Regions from separate parts of the Microbacterium amylolyticum genome, predicted to be linked through region 1. Evidence: predicted binding sites of a transcription regulator. Region 1 holds the regulator's gene; each other region holds the start of a gene.
The links. Region 1 encodes HrcA, which represses chaperone genes, less so after heat shock. Its sites were predicted from a motif close to TTNGCACTCGNNNNNNNCGAGTGCNAA; they were not measured.

Region 1 (5,318 bases):
GCTGATCCGCTCGCCCTTTTGCAGAACCTCGTCGGCGGTGCTGATATCCGACGGCTCCACGGCGTATCCGCTCTTCGTCATCGATAGCAGCTCGTCGACGAGAGCATTGGCGCGTTCGACGGCGTCTCGTTCCCCCGTCAGCGTGATGGTGTTTCCCCGCACGTGTACGTCGACATCGGGGTGTTTGGACTCAACCATCCGGAGAAGCCGGTCTTGGGGGCCGAGTAGCTGCACCATGGCAACCCCATCGGCCTCGATTGTGATGGTGGTGGGGGAATCGTCAGCCAATGAGGCTCTTCTCCTCGAGTTCTCCTGCGAGCACGTGCGCGTGCACGTGGAAGACGGTTTGGCCGGCGCCCTCACCGGTGTTGAAAACAAGTCGGAACTCGCCGTTTGAGCGCTCCTGCGCGATGCCTCGTGCGACCTCGACCATTTCGGCGAGGAGCGAAGGATCACCTGCCGCGAGCTCCGTGACATCACGGTACTGCTCGGTCTTGGGAATGACGAGAACATGAACAGGGGCCTGCGGATGAATGTCCGTGATCGCGAAAACGCGCTCGGTCTCCGCGACGATGTCGCCCGGGACATCTCCGCGAAGAATGCGGGTGAAGATCGTTGGCTCGCTACTCATAACACGCAGTCTACGTTTCTCACCATCGCCCGACACGGGCGTTGAGCAGCGCAAGCGCCGCGGGTCCCGCCGTTGATGTTCTGAGGACGCTGTCACCGAGCTTCACCCGCTCTGCGCCCGCCGCTTCGAGAGCACTTATTTCTTCCGGGGCGATCCCGCCCTCAGGGCCGACGACCAGAAGGATGTCCCGGCCATCCGTCTCGAGCGTCGTGAAGCGGGCCTCTGTCCACGGATCAAGAATGAGCACACGCATCGATGTCGCGCGCTCCGCAAGGAGCGACGTTGGGTGAACAGCTTCCACCTCGGGAATCCACGCACGCAGTGCCTGTTTGGCGGCTTCGCGAACGATGCTCTGCCACCGCGAACGCCCTTTGTCGGCTTTCGGCCCCTGCCAGCGGGAGACGCTGCGCGTTGCCTGCCACGGAATGATTCCGTCAATGCCGAGCTCTGTCGCCGCCTGCACCGCGAGCTCATCGCGGTCGCCCTTTGCCAGAGCTTGCGCAAGAAAAATGCGAGGTGACGGCGCGGGAATGTCGCGCCGCTGCGAGACGGTGATCTCCACGCGCGTTTTCTGCGCATCGGCGACTGTTCCCGACAGCCAGACGCCGCGCCCGTCCGTCAGAGTGACCGACTCCCCCGGTCGCACCCGCCGGACGCTGGCCGCGTGGTGCGCCTCAGAGCCGGTCAGCTCAACGGCATCGCCTGGCTGAGCGCGGGCGGCGCCGTCGTCGACGAAGTGCAGTGCCACGGGTCAGGCTCCGCGGAAGCGGTCGCGCAGCTTGGAGAACAGGCCCTGCTGGTGCTCGGTCAGGCGGGGCTTGGGCGCCTTCGTGCGCTTGGCAATCTCTTCCAGAAGCTGACGGGTCTTGTGATCGACCTTCGTGGGCGTGACCACCTGCACGGCAACCCGCAGGTCGCCGCGGCGCTTGGACCGCAGGCCCGTGATTCCGCGCTCACTGATGCGGAGAACGTCGCCGGACTGCACACCAGCGCGAACCTCCAGGTCCACGGTGCCGTCGAGGCCATCGATCGATGTGGTGGTTCCGAGAATCGCGTCTGTCATCGACACTTCCAGGGTGGCGAACAGGTCGTCTCCGTCGCGGTCGAACACCGGATGAGGTTCTACCGTGATCTCCACGTAGAGGTCTCCGCGGGGTCCGCCCGCTGGGCCCACCTCGCCCGATCCGGGCAGCTGCAGGCGCAGGCCCGTTTCCACGCCGGCGGGAATGTCGAGGCCAACGGTGCGCCGCGAGCGCACCCGCCCCTGGCCGGCACACGCCGGGCACGGGCTCGGAATCGTCGTTCCGTAGCCCTGGCAGGCGCCACACGGCTGCTGCGTGACGACATTACCGAGCAGACTGCGCACCTGCCGCTGCACGTGACCAGATCCGCCGCAGATGTCGCAACGCTGGGGCTGCGTTCCCGGCTGGCAGCAGGAGCCCTGACAGGTTTCGCAGAGAACAGCCGTATCGATTTCGACATCGCGGTGTGTTCCGAAGACCACGTCAGCCAAGTCAAGCGAGACGCGAACCAGGGCGTCCTGTCCGCGTTCGCGCCGTGACCGTGGACGCCCTCCGCGGCCGCCTCCGCCGCCGGCTCCGAAGAACGCCTCGAAGACATCACCGAAACCGCCGAAACCGCCCCCGCCGAAGGAGCCTCCATCGTCACCAATATCGTAGCGACGACGCTGCTCAGGGTCGCTCAGCACCTCATAGGCATGGGTGACGCTCTTGAACTCCTCAGCCGCTTCGGGGCTGGGGTTCACATCGGGGTGAAGCTTACGCGCGAGCTTGCGGTACGCCTTCTTGATCTCGTCGCCGCTCGCCTCGCGAGAGACTCCGAGTACGTCATAGTGGTCTGCCACGGTCGCCTTTCCGCAGATGGGGCTGCGTCAGTCGTGTCTGCCTGTGTGATCTTGCTCTGCCCTTCCGGGGCAGAGCAACTAACGGGAATCGTCCTCGTCGAGAAGCCTCGTGAGGTACGTCGCAACGGCGCGAGCCGCCGCAAGATTACGGGAATAGTCCATGCGCGTGGGGCCCATGAGCCCGACTCTGGCCGAGCCGACCGCGGCGTCGTAGTCGCTCGCGATGAACGACGCCTCGCTCAGGCCAAATTCGGCGTTTTCGCGGCCGATGCTGGTTGCCAGGCCGTTTTCATCCGCTGCCATCTCGCTCATGAGGCGCAGAAGGGTGACCTGCTCTTCAATCGCTTCGAGAAGCGGGTGGATGCTTCCGCGGAAGTCACTACCGCGGCGCGCCAGCGTGGCGGTTCCGGCCATCACCAGGCGATTTTGGCGGAACTCGTCGAGTTCTTCGGCAACGGTGGAGAGGATGGCCGACATGACGTGATCCATCGCGGTGTGCGCGGTTGCTTGACGCTGAGCAGCCGCGGCAACCGCTCCGGCGGCATCCGAGGCGGGCAAGCCGAGAATGAGGGAGGATACGTGTGGACGGATCACGTCGAGCACTTCTTCATCGACGTCAACGGGAGCGACCGTGATGCGCTGGGACACGCGCCCCGTGTCCGTCACGAGGATGACGAGGATACGGCGGGGATCGAGGGCGACCAGCTGAACGTGCGTCACCGTCGCGCGCGCGAACGACGGGTATTGAACGAGCGCAACCTGTCCGGTGATCTGCGTCAGCAGCCGGACGGTACGCGCCAGCAGGTCATCAAGATCCGCGGGGTCAGCCAGGAAGGTCGAAATTGCTGATCGTTGCGCACGCGAGAGCGGACGGACCTCGGCAAGATGGTCGACGAATGCCCGGTACCCCTTATCGGTGGGAATTCGTCCGGACGAGGTGTGGGGCTGCGCGATGAGGTCTTCATCTTCCAGCATCGCCATATCGTTGCGGATCGTGGCCGCCGAAACACCGAAGGCGTGACGCTCGACGATGGACCTGCTGCCAACGGGCTCGTGCGTATCAACGTAGTCCTGGACGATGGCGCGCAGAACCTGAAGCCCTCGATCAGTCACCATGCGCGCTCCTTCCTGCTGGCACTCGGAGAGGTCGACTGCCAATTCTATCGCGCTCGCTGTGAGCGAGGTTATCGTGACGCGGCGCTAGACCGTGAGAGCACGAACGACCGCGTCAGCCAGGAGGCGTCCGGAACGCGTCAGCACGACGCGTCCTTTCACTGCGGAAGCGCCATCGACGAGGCCATCAGCGACGAGTCCGGCAACCGACCGCCGCGCATCGGACGATGGCAGATCAGAAACAGCCATTCCTTCGCGGATACGGGTTTCGAGAAGCACCCGCTCCAAGATCCGCTGTTGCGCATCCGGCGTCTCCCGGCCAGCCGCAGGAGAGTCGCCAAGCGACAGCCGCTGCGCATAGGCCGCAGGATGTTTCACATTCCACCAGCGCAGTCCCCCAATATGGCTGTGGGCGCCCGGTCCGAATCCCCACCAATCGAAACCGCGCCAGTAGGCGAGGTTATGCCGAGAGCGATGCCCGCTCCCCCGCGACCAGTTCGAGACTTCGTACCACTCATAGCCGCCGCCGGCGAGGAGGTCATCAGCAAGCTCGTACATATCGGCCTGCAGATCGTCGTCGGGAGCCGGAACCTGCCCCGCGCGGATCTGCCTGTGCAACTTCGTTCCCTCTTCGATAATGAGGGCGTATGCCGAGATGTGGTCGGGAGCGTAGGCGAGCGCTGCCTCCAGCGACGCTCGCCAGTCGTCAATCGACTCGCCGGGAGCGCCGTAGATCAGGTCCACCGACACATCGAGTCCTGCGTTTTTTGCGGCGGCGACCGCCGTGCCGACGTTCGCCGGTGTGTGCGTGCGATCGAGCGCGGCGAGAACGTGCGGAACCGCCGACTGCATTCCAACGGACAGTCGGGTCACGCCTGCTGCTGCAAGCTCATCGACGACACGGTCGGTGACAGTGTCGGGGTTCGCTTCTACCGTGATCTCTGCGTCGTCAGCCAGACCGAAGGCGCCACGCACTCCGTCCAGCATCCGCACCAGGTCGCCCGCGGGAAGAAGCGTCGGGGTTCCGCCGCCGAAGAACACCGTTTTCGCGGGGCGCTGTGTTCCGGCCTCCGCAAGGACGACGCGGGCGAGCGCGATCTCTTGGAGAACCGTATCCGCGTACTGATCTTGTCGCGTACCGCGCAGTTCTGTTGCCGTGTACGTGTTGAAATCGCAGTACCCACACCGCACACGACAAAACGGCACGTGAAGATACACGCCGAAGTCGGTGAGTTCATCCGTGCGAATGTGCGTGGGAAGCCTGCCGTCAGGCGGTGCCGGATCTCCGAGAGGAAGCGCGCCAGCCATTAGGCGAACAGTGGCGACACGGCGCGGTGATACGCCGCGTTCAGCGCCCGCCGGCGACGGCGAACCAGCTGACGGAAGGTTCGATAGGCCGCCGCGACGGGGATGTCGAAAGCGCGTACCTCGAACCAGACCTCGTCGTTCAGACGCCACTCAACGGAGAACTGCACCTCGCCCGAGACGAGCGTGGCGTCAACCGTTCCCAGGGCGAACGCGACGCGACGCGACTCCTCAGCGAGAAAGATCACGCGGTAGTCGCCATCCGTTCGCTTGCCCCTGGCGCGCCCCACGACATGCGCTGTCGCGCCCGGTGCGACGTAGGGAACCCCGTCTTCTGTGAAGCGCTGGCTGTCTTCGAGCTGCGATGGGGCAATCGGCTTGCCCTCCTCGTCAAAACTCACCCCC
Region 2 (5,318 bases), 740 kb from region 1:
AGGTCGCTGGTGTCCACTACGGGGGTCGAGTGGGTCGTCACCGCGTCAGACTACGCCCGGGAAAGGGCATGTTTACGCCGCTGAACGATCGAATCCCGTCAACTGTGCGGCAGCGTCTCGATGCGCGTGTGGGTGAGTTCCTGCGGTCGCTGGGTGGCGATGAAGGCTACGAGCTTTTCGCGGACCTGACACCGGAGTGCCCACAGGTCGTCGCCGTTTGCGGCCGTCATAGTGGCGCGCAGTTCGGCGACGCCGCGCTGTGCGTCGGAGACGATGAGTCCCCAGCTTCGGCGATCCCATTCGGGGGAGTCGTCAAGGATCAGCGCGAGCTCAGCACGAATGGCTTCGACGTTGATCGAGTAGTCAGCCTGCAGAAAAACGGTTCCGGTCAGAGCTGTTTGGCTGCGTGTCCAGTTGATGTAGGGCGTTGTCGTGAAGTGCGTCGACGGCAGGACGAGGCGCCGATCGTCCCAAATCTGCACGACGACGTAGGTGAGGGTGATCTCCTCGACGGTTCCGAATTCATCACCGACTTCGAGGGTGTCGCCCACTTTGAGGGCGTTGGAGAACGTCAGCTGTAGGCCGGCGACGAGGTTGCCGAGTGTGGATTGGGCGGCGAGGCCGGCGACGATTGATGCGACTCCGGCCGATGCGAACAGAGAAGCACCGAAGGTCTCGGCGCCGTCGATTGTGAGAAGCATGGCGCCGACGGTGAGAACCGCGACGACCGCGATCACCAGGCGGCGGATCATCTTGATCTGCGTTTTCCGGCGGCGCAGCGTGAAGTTGTCGACAGCCGAGGCGTCCTGCCGCACCATGGCACTGTCGATGAGGAGGATGAGGATCTTCGCGATGATCCACCCGACGACGCCGATGAGGCTGAGCGTCAGGCCGTAGCGGACGCCGGCTTGGAGCTCCGCCAACCCTTCGGGGAAGAAAGGCGGGACAGCGGTGCGCCAGAGGAGAACCGTGACGAGCCAGAAGATCGGCTTCGGGAAACGTGTGCGCAGTTCGCCGAAGATCAGGTGGCGTCGATGCAGCGATCCGGCGACGGTGCGAAACAACCAGGAAGCGACGAATCCGATGGCAACGGCGCCGGCGGCCGCGATGGCAACCCAGAGCCATGCCAGCAGCGGGCTGGCCGCAACGGTTTCCGCGAGGTGTGTCACGTCGTTTTCGAACTCTTCCGTCATACGCCCCACAGTAGATCGGGTCGATGCAACAGAAGAACCCCGGAGGCGCGTGCCTCCGGGGTTCTCAGAAAGTGCGAGGGTCTGAGCCTCAGCGCTCGACGACCGCGAGCACGTCGCGAGCCGAGAGCACGAGGTACTCGTCCGCACCGAACTTGACCTCGGTCCCGCCGTACTTGCTGTACAGGACGCGGTCACCGACAGCGACGTCCACGGGGACGCGGTTGCCGTTGTCGTCGATACGACCCGGACCCACAGCCACGACCTCGCCCTCCTGGGGCTTCTCCTTGGCGGTGTCAGGGATAACCAGACCGCTGGCCGTGGTCTGCTCTGCCTCGACCTGCTTGATGACGATGCGGTCCTCGAGCGGCTTGATGGAAACCGACACGGTTCACCTCTGCTTTCGAATGTCCTTGAGAAGACGTGTGTTCGCACTCTCACCCCGAGAGTGCTAACCGCAAGTGTAGGGCGCAGATTGGCACTCTCGCAACGTGAGTGCCAACTTCAGGCGTGCGTCACTACTCTGGACGGATGGACAACGCTGAACTCGACGCGCTGCTTACCCCCGACGCCCTGCGGCTGCTGGACGAGCTCGACCCCGTTGTCACCGTCGGTGACGTTGCCCATACCGTGTCCCGGTTGCGCGCAGCGGGACATTCACCCGCCCTCGTTTCGGCCGTTGTCGGCCAGGTCCGGTTGCGTGACAAGGCCGAGGCGAAGTTCCCCGGTTTCGCCCGCCGCATGCTCTTCACCCGGGCGGGGCTCGAACAGGCCACGCGCATGAGCGTTTCTGCTCATCACGCCGCGCGCTTTCGACAGGCGGGACTTCGTCGCGTCGCCGATCTCGGCAGCGGTATCGGCGGTGATTCCCTCGCGTTCGCGGCCCTCGGCCTCGGCGTTCTCGCCGTGGACGCCGACGAGATCACCGCCGCGCTCGCCGCCTACAACCTTTCGCCGTTTCGGCAGGATGGTGGCGGAGTCGAGGTGCGGAGTGGCCGCGCCGAGGAAACGGATTTGGCGGGCATTGACGGCGTCTGGCTCGACCCTGCCCGGCGCACAACCGGGCACTCCGAGACCCGCCGCGTCACGGCTGATGACTATTCGCCGCGCCTCGACTGGGCGTACGAGCTGGCGGAACGGATCCCCGTTGGGATGAAGCTCAGCCCTGCGCATGATCGCGACACGATCCCGGATGGCTGGGAGGCACAGTGGATCACGGTGGACGGCTCGACCGTTGAGCTCGTGCTCTGGTCGGGCACGCTCGCACGCGAGGGGGTGACGCGATCGGCGCTGGTGATCCGCGGCGATACCGTGGCGGAACTGACGGCTGCCCGTGATACCGAGGACGAGCCGGTGCGACCCCTCGGCGCTTTTGTGCACGAACCGGAGGGCGCCGTTATCCGTTCCCGCCTCGTCGGCGACGTCGCCCGCCTGCTGGACGCGGGCCCCGTCGCCGACGGCATCGCCTACCTCACGGGTGATACCGAAATCACCAGCCCCTTCGCACGGTCGTTCCGCGTTCGCGAGACTCTCCCCGCGGACCAGAAGAAGCTCCAGAAGGCGCTCCGAGAACGCGGAATCGGCGTTCTCGAGATCAAAAAGCGCGGCGTCGATGTCGATCCCGCAGCTTTCCGCAAGAAGCTGAAGCTGCAGGGCGACAAGAGCGCCGTGCTGTTCCTCACGAGAATCGGCGGGGCACGCACGGCGATCCTCGCCGATCGCCTGTCGTAGGGGAGAACGAGGCCGTGCTCGTTGCGGCTCTCGGAAGAGAAACGACCTCTTAGGCTTCGTCCCCCGTCACCGAGCGGTGCACGCCGGTGTTCGCGTTCTGCTCGGAGCCGAGCGTGCCGAGATAGAGCTCCGTGACCTTCGGATCGTGGAGGAGCTCGCGTCCGGACCCGGCGTAGGCGTCGTGTCCCTGATCGAGAACGTACCCGCGATCGCAGATCTGCAGGCAGCGGCGGGCGTTCTGCTCCACCATGATGCAGGTGACGCCGGCCCGGTTGATTTCGCTGACGCGGATAAACGCCTCGTCCTGTCTGACGGGGGAGAGCCCGGCGGACGGCTCGTCGAGCAGGAGCACCTTCGGGTCGAGCATGAGCGCCCGTCCCATGGCCACCATTTGGCGCTCGCCGCCGGAGAGGCCTCCTGCGCGCTGTTTGAGGCGCTTGCCCAGGTCGGGGAAGACATCGACAACGAACGCGAGGCGTTCCGCGAACATCTTGGGTTTCTGATACGCGCCCATTTGCAGGTTTTCCTCGATCGAGAGCGACGGAAAGACGTTGTTGGTCTGCGGGATGAACCCGACGCCGCGTGCGACCAGCTTGTTCGCCCGCAGATTGGTGATGTCCTCGCCGTCGAGCGTGATGTGTCCGCTTCGGACGTTCACGAGGCCGAAGATCGCCTTGAGCAGCGTTGACTTCCCGGCGCCGTTGGGGCCGATGATGCCGATCAGCTCACCCTTGCGCGCGGTCAGGTTGCAATCGGTGAGAATGTTGACGCCTGGCAAATATCCGGCCGTGATGTTCTCAACGCTGACCACAACATCTCGGTCGTCTGTTTCACTCATCGCGGGTCCTCCTCGTCGGCCTCGGCCTGTCCGGCGGCTGTGAGTTCTTCCGCGCTGATCGCGGCGGAGGCTGCCGCGTCGGCCTCGGGGTCGGTGTCGACGATGCTGATGCGTCCGGTGACAACGCCCAGATCGACCTCCTGGTGTGCGCCGAGATAGGCATCGATCACGGCGCGATTCCTCATGACCTGATCCGGTGGACCCTCCGCCACAATCCGCCCTTCTGCCATGACAACAACCCAGTCGGCGATGTGCTGCACCATGTGCATGTCGTGTTCGACGAACAGTACGGTCATGCCCTGGTCCTTGAGGCCGAGGATGTGATCGAGCAGGCTCTGCGTCAGAGCGGGGTTCACACCGGCCATCGGCTCATCGAGCATGACCAGCGTTGGATCGGTCATCAGAGCCCGCGCCATTTCGAGCAACTTGCGCTGGCCGCCCGAGAGCGAAGCGGCGTAATCGTCCTTCTTGGTGTCGAGGTTGAAGCGCGCGAGAAGTTCGAGCGCGCGCTCTTCGATCTGACGATCTTGGTCACGCCAGAGAAACGGCAGCAGGCTGGCCCAGAACTTCTCGCCAACCTGTTCCTTCTGGCCGAGCTTCATGTTGTCCATGACCGACAGCAGCCCGAGAGCCTTCGTGAGCTGGAACGTGCGAACCAGTCCGCGCCTGGCAACGGCGTGCGCGGGAACGCCAGACAGCGAGCGTCCCTCGAATGTCCACGATCCAGCGTCGGGCCGGTCGAAGCCGGTCAGCAGATTGAAGAGCGTCGTTTTCCCCGCTCCGTTGGGGCCGATCAGCGCGGTCACGGCGCCGCGGGGGATTTCGAGGTGTTCGACGTCGACGGCTGTCACACCTCCGAACGAGCGGGTGATGCCGTCCGCCGTGATGATGGGGTCGATTTTGGGCACACCGGGAACGGCATCGCCCACGTGGAGACCGGCGGTCTTCTGGCGCGCCACCGGCGCGGACTGGGGTGCGTGATCACTTGGCAAAGGACATCTCCTTCTTCTTGCCGAGGATGCCCTGTGGCATGAACACGACGATCATCATGAGCGCAACGCCGACGAGGATGTCTCGCAGGCGGGCCGCCTGCAGCGTCGACATAAACGGGAGATAACCCGCCGTGACAAGAGCGGGCAGGAGAGCGCCGAGGAACGAATTGAGGAACCAGAAGATTGCGGCGCCGAGGATCGGGCCGAAAACGGTTGCCGCACCGCCGAGCAGCAGGGCTGTCCAGATGAAGAACGTTGTCGACGTTTGATAGTTCTGCGGGTTGACAGCGCTGAGAAGCGACCACACGAAACCGCCGAGCGAGGCGATCACACCGCCGACGACGAGCGCCTGCATCTTGTACGCGAAGACGTTCTTGCCCAGCGCGCGCACGGCGTCCTCGTCTTCGCGGATGCCTTTGAGAACGCGACCCCAGGGGCTGCGGGTCAGGGCGAACACCAGGAGCGCCGCGATCACGACGAGAGAGATGGATACCAGGCGCGCCCACCACCCGGTTTCGTTGTACACCCATGGCCCGAAGCCGTAGGTGCCGGGTGGGATCGGGTTCC
Region 3 (5,318 bases), 910 kb from region 1:
CGTGAGGACTGTAGTTCAGATCGGCAATAGCCTGTGTGACGCGTTCCTTGGTGTCGGGTGAAATGGTTCGCTTGCCACTGAGGACATACGAAACGGTGGAAATGGACACGCGTGCGGCCCGCGCAACATCGGCGATCGTCGTCATGAGGTTTCCTTTGACTCGATGATCATGGCGCGATTCGGGGAAATATCGCAACGTACAGCGGGGAGTCCCGGTCCGGAGAGGGTGGTGGCGGTGCGGGACGCACTCCGCACGGTGACCCGCGTTACTCGAGCGTTCGCCCACGCGACGTCCACGGTGATGCCACCGCGGCACCGGATGCCGGTGATGTTTCCCGTCACCCACGAGGGCGGAAGCGCGGGAAGCAACCGGATCTCCTGCTCGTGCGACTGCACGAGTGCTTCTGCGATGGCTGCGGTGAATCCGAGATTCCCGTCGATCTGGAATGGCGGGTGTGCGCTGAACAGATTGTGGTACACCCCGCCACGGTGCTGTCCTGCCGCGTCTTCGGCGGGGCGCAGCAGCATGCGCAGCTGTCCGTGCACGCGCGCACCCTCACCGAGGCGTGCCCACATCGCGGCGCGCCACGCCAACGCCCAGCCCGTTGACTCCGCGCCGCGGTTCACGATCGAGGTCGCGGCCGCGCGCGCGAGGTCCGGTGTGCGGCTGGGCGTCATACTCCCCAGAGGGAACAGGCCGACTAGATGGGAGAGATGGCGGTGGTCCGGTTCTGCGGGGGTGAGTGGCTCAGCCCACTCCTCAATGCTGCCGTCGGCGGCGATGCGAACGGGCGGTAACAGATCGACGTGCGCGCGAAGTTCGGTGACCCATGCGTCATCGCGGCCCAGGGCCTGTGCTGCTCGTGTGCAGGCGTCGGAGAGCGCTCGCAGCAGTTCGGCGTCCATCGTCGCGGTCATGGTGATGGCGAGCTGCTGCCCGGATTCGTCGAGGTAGTGGTTCTCGGGCGAGGTTGAGGGTGCTGTCCAGGCGGTCTCGCCATCGGTTTGGACCCAGCTGAGTGCGAAGCGTGCCGTTGCTTCAAGAACGGGCCACGCCTCATCACGCAGCGCGCGCAGATCCTGGTCGAAGGTGAAACGGTCCCACATGTGCAGACTGAGCCAGACGCCACCCATGGGCCAGCAGGCCCACGCAGGGTCACCGTGGCCTGCTCCGACGGGTGCCGCGTACCCCCAGATGTCGGAATTGTGGTGCAGAACCCAGCCATCAGCGTCGTAGAGAGCACGCGCGGCGGCGGGGCCGGTTTTTGTCGCGACGCGCGCCACGAAATCGAGAAGCGGCTCGTGGCATTCGGGAAGGGATGTCGTCTCGGCTGGCCAGTACGCCATTTCCATGTTGATGTTCGTCGTATACGCGCTGGACCAGGGGCCGGGAAGCTGAGCGTTCCAGATGCCCTGGAGGTTCGCGGGAGGGCCGCCAGGGCGTCGCGCATCCGGGCGAGGGCCTCGGGACCGCGATCAGCGAGGCTCGCAAGAGGGTCATGTTCCGGTGTTCCCGACCACGCCTCGGCATCGTTGAGCCAGAGTTTTTCGCCGGCGTATTCGCCGGCGCACATGGCACCGCGGTGGCCGTTCCCGACCGGTAGCGCGTCGGTCCAGACGCGCGCGGGGGTGCTATATCGCAGCACGTGGAGGGCTGAGTGGGTCTTCATGGACAACGGCACGTGTCTAGTATATCGTCACCGTGTTGAAGCGCTTCGATAGATGTCTGGAGAGTCTGACGCTGATGTCACCGACACCTCATGTTCCCGGCACGTTTTCTGCGCTCAGCGCAGACATCGGCATTGGCGTCGGCGGCGATTACAACCCGGAGCAATGGCCTCGCGAAACCTGGCGAGAAGACGTCGATCTGATGCGCGAAGCGGGGGTCAATCTCGTCACCGTTGGCGTTTTCAGCTGGGCGATGATCGAGCCCGAGCCGGGACGCCGAGAGTTCGCGTGGTTAGACGAGGTGCTGGAACTTCTGCACGACGGCGGGATCGCCGTTGACCTCGCTACCACCACCGCGTCACCCCCGCCGTGGCTTGGGGTGCGCTATCCCGAGACGCTGCCCGTCGACCGCGAGGGTGTTCGCCTTGTGCCCGGATCGCGCAATCAGTTCTCGCCGTCCTCGCGCGTCTACCGCGAACATGCCCTGTCGATCACGCGTGACCTTGCGACGCGCTACGCCCATCACCCCGCCGTGCGAATGGGGCACATCGGCAACGAGTACGGGCAGATCGACTACGGCGATGAGGCAGCACGCGAATTCCGTACCTGGCTGCGCGAGAAATACGGCACGATCGCGGCGCTCAACGATGCGTGGGGTACGGCCTTCTGGTCGCAGCGTTACGCCGATTTCGGGGAGATTCTTCCTCCTCGGCGGATGCCCTACCTCGTCAACCCCACACAGTCGCTGGACTTCCGGCGGTTCAGCTCCGACCAGATGCTCGTCTGCTATCTCGAGCAACGGGACGCAATCCAGCGAGCGGGCGCTGAGCGCTTTCACTCGGCGATGCTCCCGCATGCGGGAGCCGACAGCGATGTCTTCCGCGGTGTGGTGCGACAAGGTCACGATCTGCGGGCGCTACGCGAGGTCGTCGGAACGCCCGTTGCCACACGGGCGCCGACACTATTGCTCTGCGCGCGACGAACGGTTGCTTTATCCGGGCATCGTCCGATGGAACGGTCATCACCGCGGACAGCGATGAGGCGACCGACGATACCCTGTTCGAGATGACCGACTGGGGCGACGGGCTGCTCACCTTCCGGTCGCTCGCGGCGGCGGGCTCGTTTTGGCCGACGGGGTCACCCTGGACGAGGCCGAGCGGTTCGGGGCACGGATCGTCCGCTCCGGTCAGCAGGCGATCGCGGAAGCGGCTGTTGCTGCCGATGTTGTCCTCGTCGCCGTCGGCAACGACCCCCATCTCGCCGGACGCGAAACAGCTGATCGTCCCCATCTGATGCTTCCGGAGGTCTTTGCCGAGGTGTGGCGGATTGCGCGCCGGCACGCGGAACAGGTTGTTCTGACGATCGTCTCGAGCTATCCGTACGTTCTTGGCGACGCGTTCGCGGCGGAAACGATCGTCTGGTCGAGCCACGGCGGACAGGAGCTGGGGAACGGGCTTGTCGATGTTCTCAGTGGTGACGTTGAGCCGACGGGGCGTCTTGCTCAATCGTGGCCGGCGGATCCCGCACAGGCGGGCGATCTGTTCGACTACGACACACTGCGCCAGCAGGCCACGTACCGCCACCACCCCGAGCCGTATGCCTTCGCCTTCGGACACGGCTGCACATACTCCGCTGTGCGTTACGAGGACGTGCAGCTTTCGGAACCGCAAGTGGCAGCTCCGGAACCCACGCACCATCATCCTGCGCTGGTGGCGTACGAACGCGTGCGCTTGGAGCCGGGTGAATCGCGCGAGGTCGAGCTGAGTTTCGACGCCCGCCGCTTGGCCGTGTGGGACGACGAGCTGCGAATCGAGGGGGCGCCGGAGGACTGGGTGCATGCGGGCGCGTTGCGCGTGCAGCCGGGGGCGTACCGAATCGCCGCGGGGCCCAGCGCCGACGCGCTCGAGGTTGATGCGACGCTGACGGTTGCTGTGCGTTCGTGACGCACACGCTCAGGGGGTTTGCACTCGAGGGGGTCGAGTGCCAGAATGCTCTTAGCACTCAGGTAGATCGAGTGCTAATGACTACCCGCCTTACGTCCGGGAGGGACGACAACACATGGCAAAGATGATCGCTTTCGACGAGGAGGCCCGTCGCGGTCTCGAGCGCGGCCTCAACCAGCTGGCCGACGCCGTCAAGGTGACGCTCGGCCCGCGTGGCCGCAACGTCGTGCTGGAGAAGAAGTGGGGCGCCCCCACAATCACGAACGACGGTGTGTCGATCGCCAAGGAGATCGAGCTCGACGACCCGTACGAGAAGATCGGCGCGGAGCTCGTCAAGGAGGTCGCCAAGAAGACCGATGACGTCGCTGGCGACGGCACGACGACGGCGACCGTTCTCGCTCAGGCGCTCGTCCGCGAGGGCCTGCGCAACGTTGCAGCCGGAGCCGACCCGATCAGCCTGAAGCGCGGCATCGAGAAGGCCGTTCAGGCTGTCTCCGCCGAGCTTCTGGTGAACGCCAAGGAGATCGAGTCGAAGGAAGAGATCGCGGCGACCGCATCGATCTCCGCCGCTGACCCCGAGATCGGCGAGCTCATCGCTCAGGCCATCGACAAGGTTGGCAAGGAGGGCGTTGTCACGGTGGAAGAGGCTCAGGCCTTCGGCACCGAGCTCGAGCTCACCGAGGGTATGCGCTTTGACAAGGGCTACCTGAACCCCTACTTCGTCACGGACCCTGAGCGCCAGGAAGCCGTCTTCGAAGAGCCCTACATCCTCATCGCGAACCAGAAGATCTCGAACATCAAGGATCTTCTCCCCGTCGTCGAGAAGGTCATGCAGGCGGGCAAGGAGCTCGTCATCATCGCCGAGGACGTCGAGGGCGAAGCTCTTGCGACGCTGGTGCTGAACAAGATCCGTGGCATCTTCAAGGCCGTTGCCGTCAAGGCACCGGGCTTCGGCGACCGTCGTAAGGCGCAGCTGCAGGACATCGCGATCCTCACGGGTGGCCAGGTCATCACGGAAGAGGTCGGTCTCAAGCTGGAGAACACCGAGCTCGACCTCCTGGGCCGCGCACGCAAGGTCATCGTCACCAAGGACGAGACGACCATCGTTGAGGGCGCCGGCAACTCGGAGCAGATCGACGGTCGCGTGACCCAGATCCGCCGCGAGATCGAAGCAACCGACAGCGACTACGACCGCGAGAAGCTCCAGGAGCGCCTCGCGAAGCTCGCCGGCGGCGTTGCCGTCATCAAGGCGGGTGCCGCAACCGAGGTGGAGCTCAAGGAGCGCAAGCACCGCATCGAGGATGCCGTTCGCAACGCGAAGGCAGCCGTCGAAGAGGGCATCGTCCCCGGTGGTGGCGTCGCGCTGATCCAGGCCGCCATCACGGCGTTCGACAAGCTCGACCTCTCGGGTGACGAGGCAACCGGTGCACGCATCGTTCGCGTCAGCATCGAAGCACCGCTCAAGCAGATCGCCCTCAACGCTGGCCTCGAGCCCGGTGTTGTGGCCGCGAAGGTTGCCGAACTCGCCACGGGTCACGGCCTCAACGCCGCCACGGGCGAGTACGTCGATATGCTGGCAGCCGGCATCATCGACCCGGCAAAGGTGACGCGTTCGGCGCTGCTGAACGCTGCATCGATCGCTGGTCTGTTCCTGACGACCGAGGTCGTCGTTGCCGAGAAGCCCGAGCCCGCTTCGGCAGGCGCTGC

Region 2: a site for HrcA is predicted at 1,666-1,692, ahead of groES (co-chaperone GroES). Genes of this name have one in related genera too.
Region 3: a site for HrcA is predicted at 3,663-3,689, ahead of groL (chaperonin GroEL). Genes of this name have one in related genera too.

What each region holds. Positions count from the first base shown of each region.
Region 1 covers NZ_CP049253.1:345,361-350,678, reverse strand. Annotated here, with positions in the region: gene G6N81_RS01805 (PhoH family protein) at 1-237, opposite strand, end outside; gene G6N81_RS01800 (HIT domain-containing protein) at 281-631, opposite strand; gene G6N81_RS01795 (16S rRNA (uracil(1498)-N(3))-methyltransferase) at 651-1,379, opposite strand; gene dnaJ (molecular chaperone DnaJ) at 1,383-2,495, opposite strand; gene hrcA (heat-inducible transcriptional repressor HrcA) at 2,574-3,611, opposite strand; gene hemW (radical SAM family heme chaperone HemW) at 3,696-4,916, opposite strand; gene G6N81_RS01775 (DUF1990 family protein) at 4,916-5,318, opposite strand, start outside.
Region 2 covers NZ_CP049253.1:1,082,809-1,088,126, reverse strand. Annotated here, with positions in the region: gene G6N81_RS05265 (EamA family transporter) at 1-41, opposite strand, end outside; gene G6N81_RS05260 (mechanosensitive ion channel family protein) at 99-1,193, opposite strand; gene groES (co-chaperone GroES) at 1,282-1,578, opposite strand; gene G6N81_RS05250 (THUMP-like domain-containing protein) at 1,722-2,921, shown strand; gene G6N81_RS05245 (ABC transporter ATP-binding protein) at 2,971-3,759, opposite strand; gene G6N81_RS05240 (ABC transporter ATP-binding protein) at 3,756-4,751, opposite strand; gene G6N81_RS05235 (branched-chain amino acid ABC transporter permease) at 4,741-5,318, opposite strand, start outside.
Region 3 covers NZ_CP049253.1:1,259,703-1,265,020, reverse strand. Annotated here, with positions in the region: gene G6N81_RS06160 (LacI family DNA-binding transcriptional regulator) at 1-145, opposite strand, end outside; gene G6N81_RS12700 (glycosyl hydrolase family 95 catalytic domain-containing protein) at 142-1,410, opposite strand; partial or broken gene G6N81_RS12945 (glycoside hydrolase N-terminal domain-containing protein) at 1,491-1,670, opposite strand; partial or broken gene G6N81_RS06145 (beta-galactosidase) at 1,745-2,494, shown strand; gene G6N81_RS06140 (glycoside hydrolase family 3 C-terminal domain-containing protein) at 2,793-3,611, shown strand; gene groL (chaperonin GroEL) at 3,727-5,318, shown strand, end outside.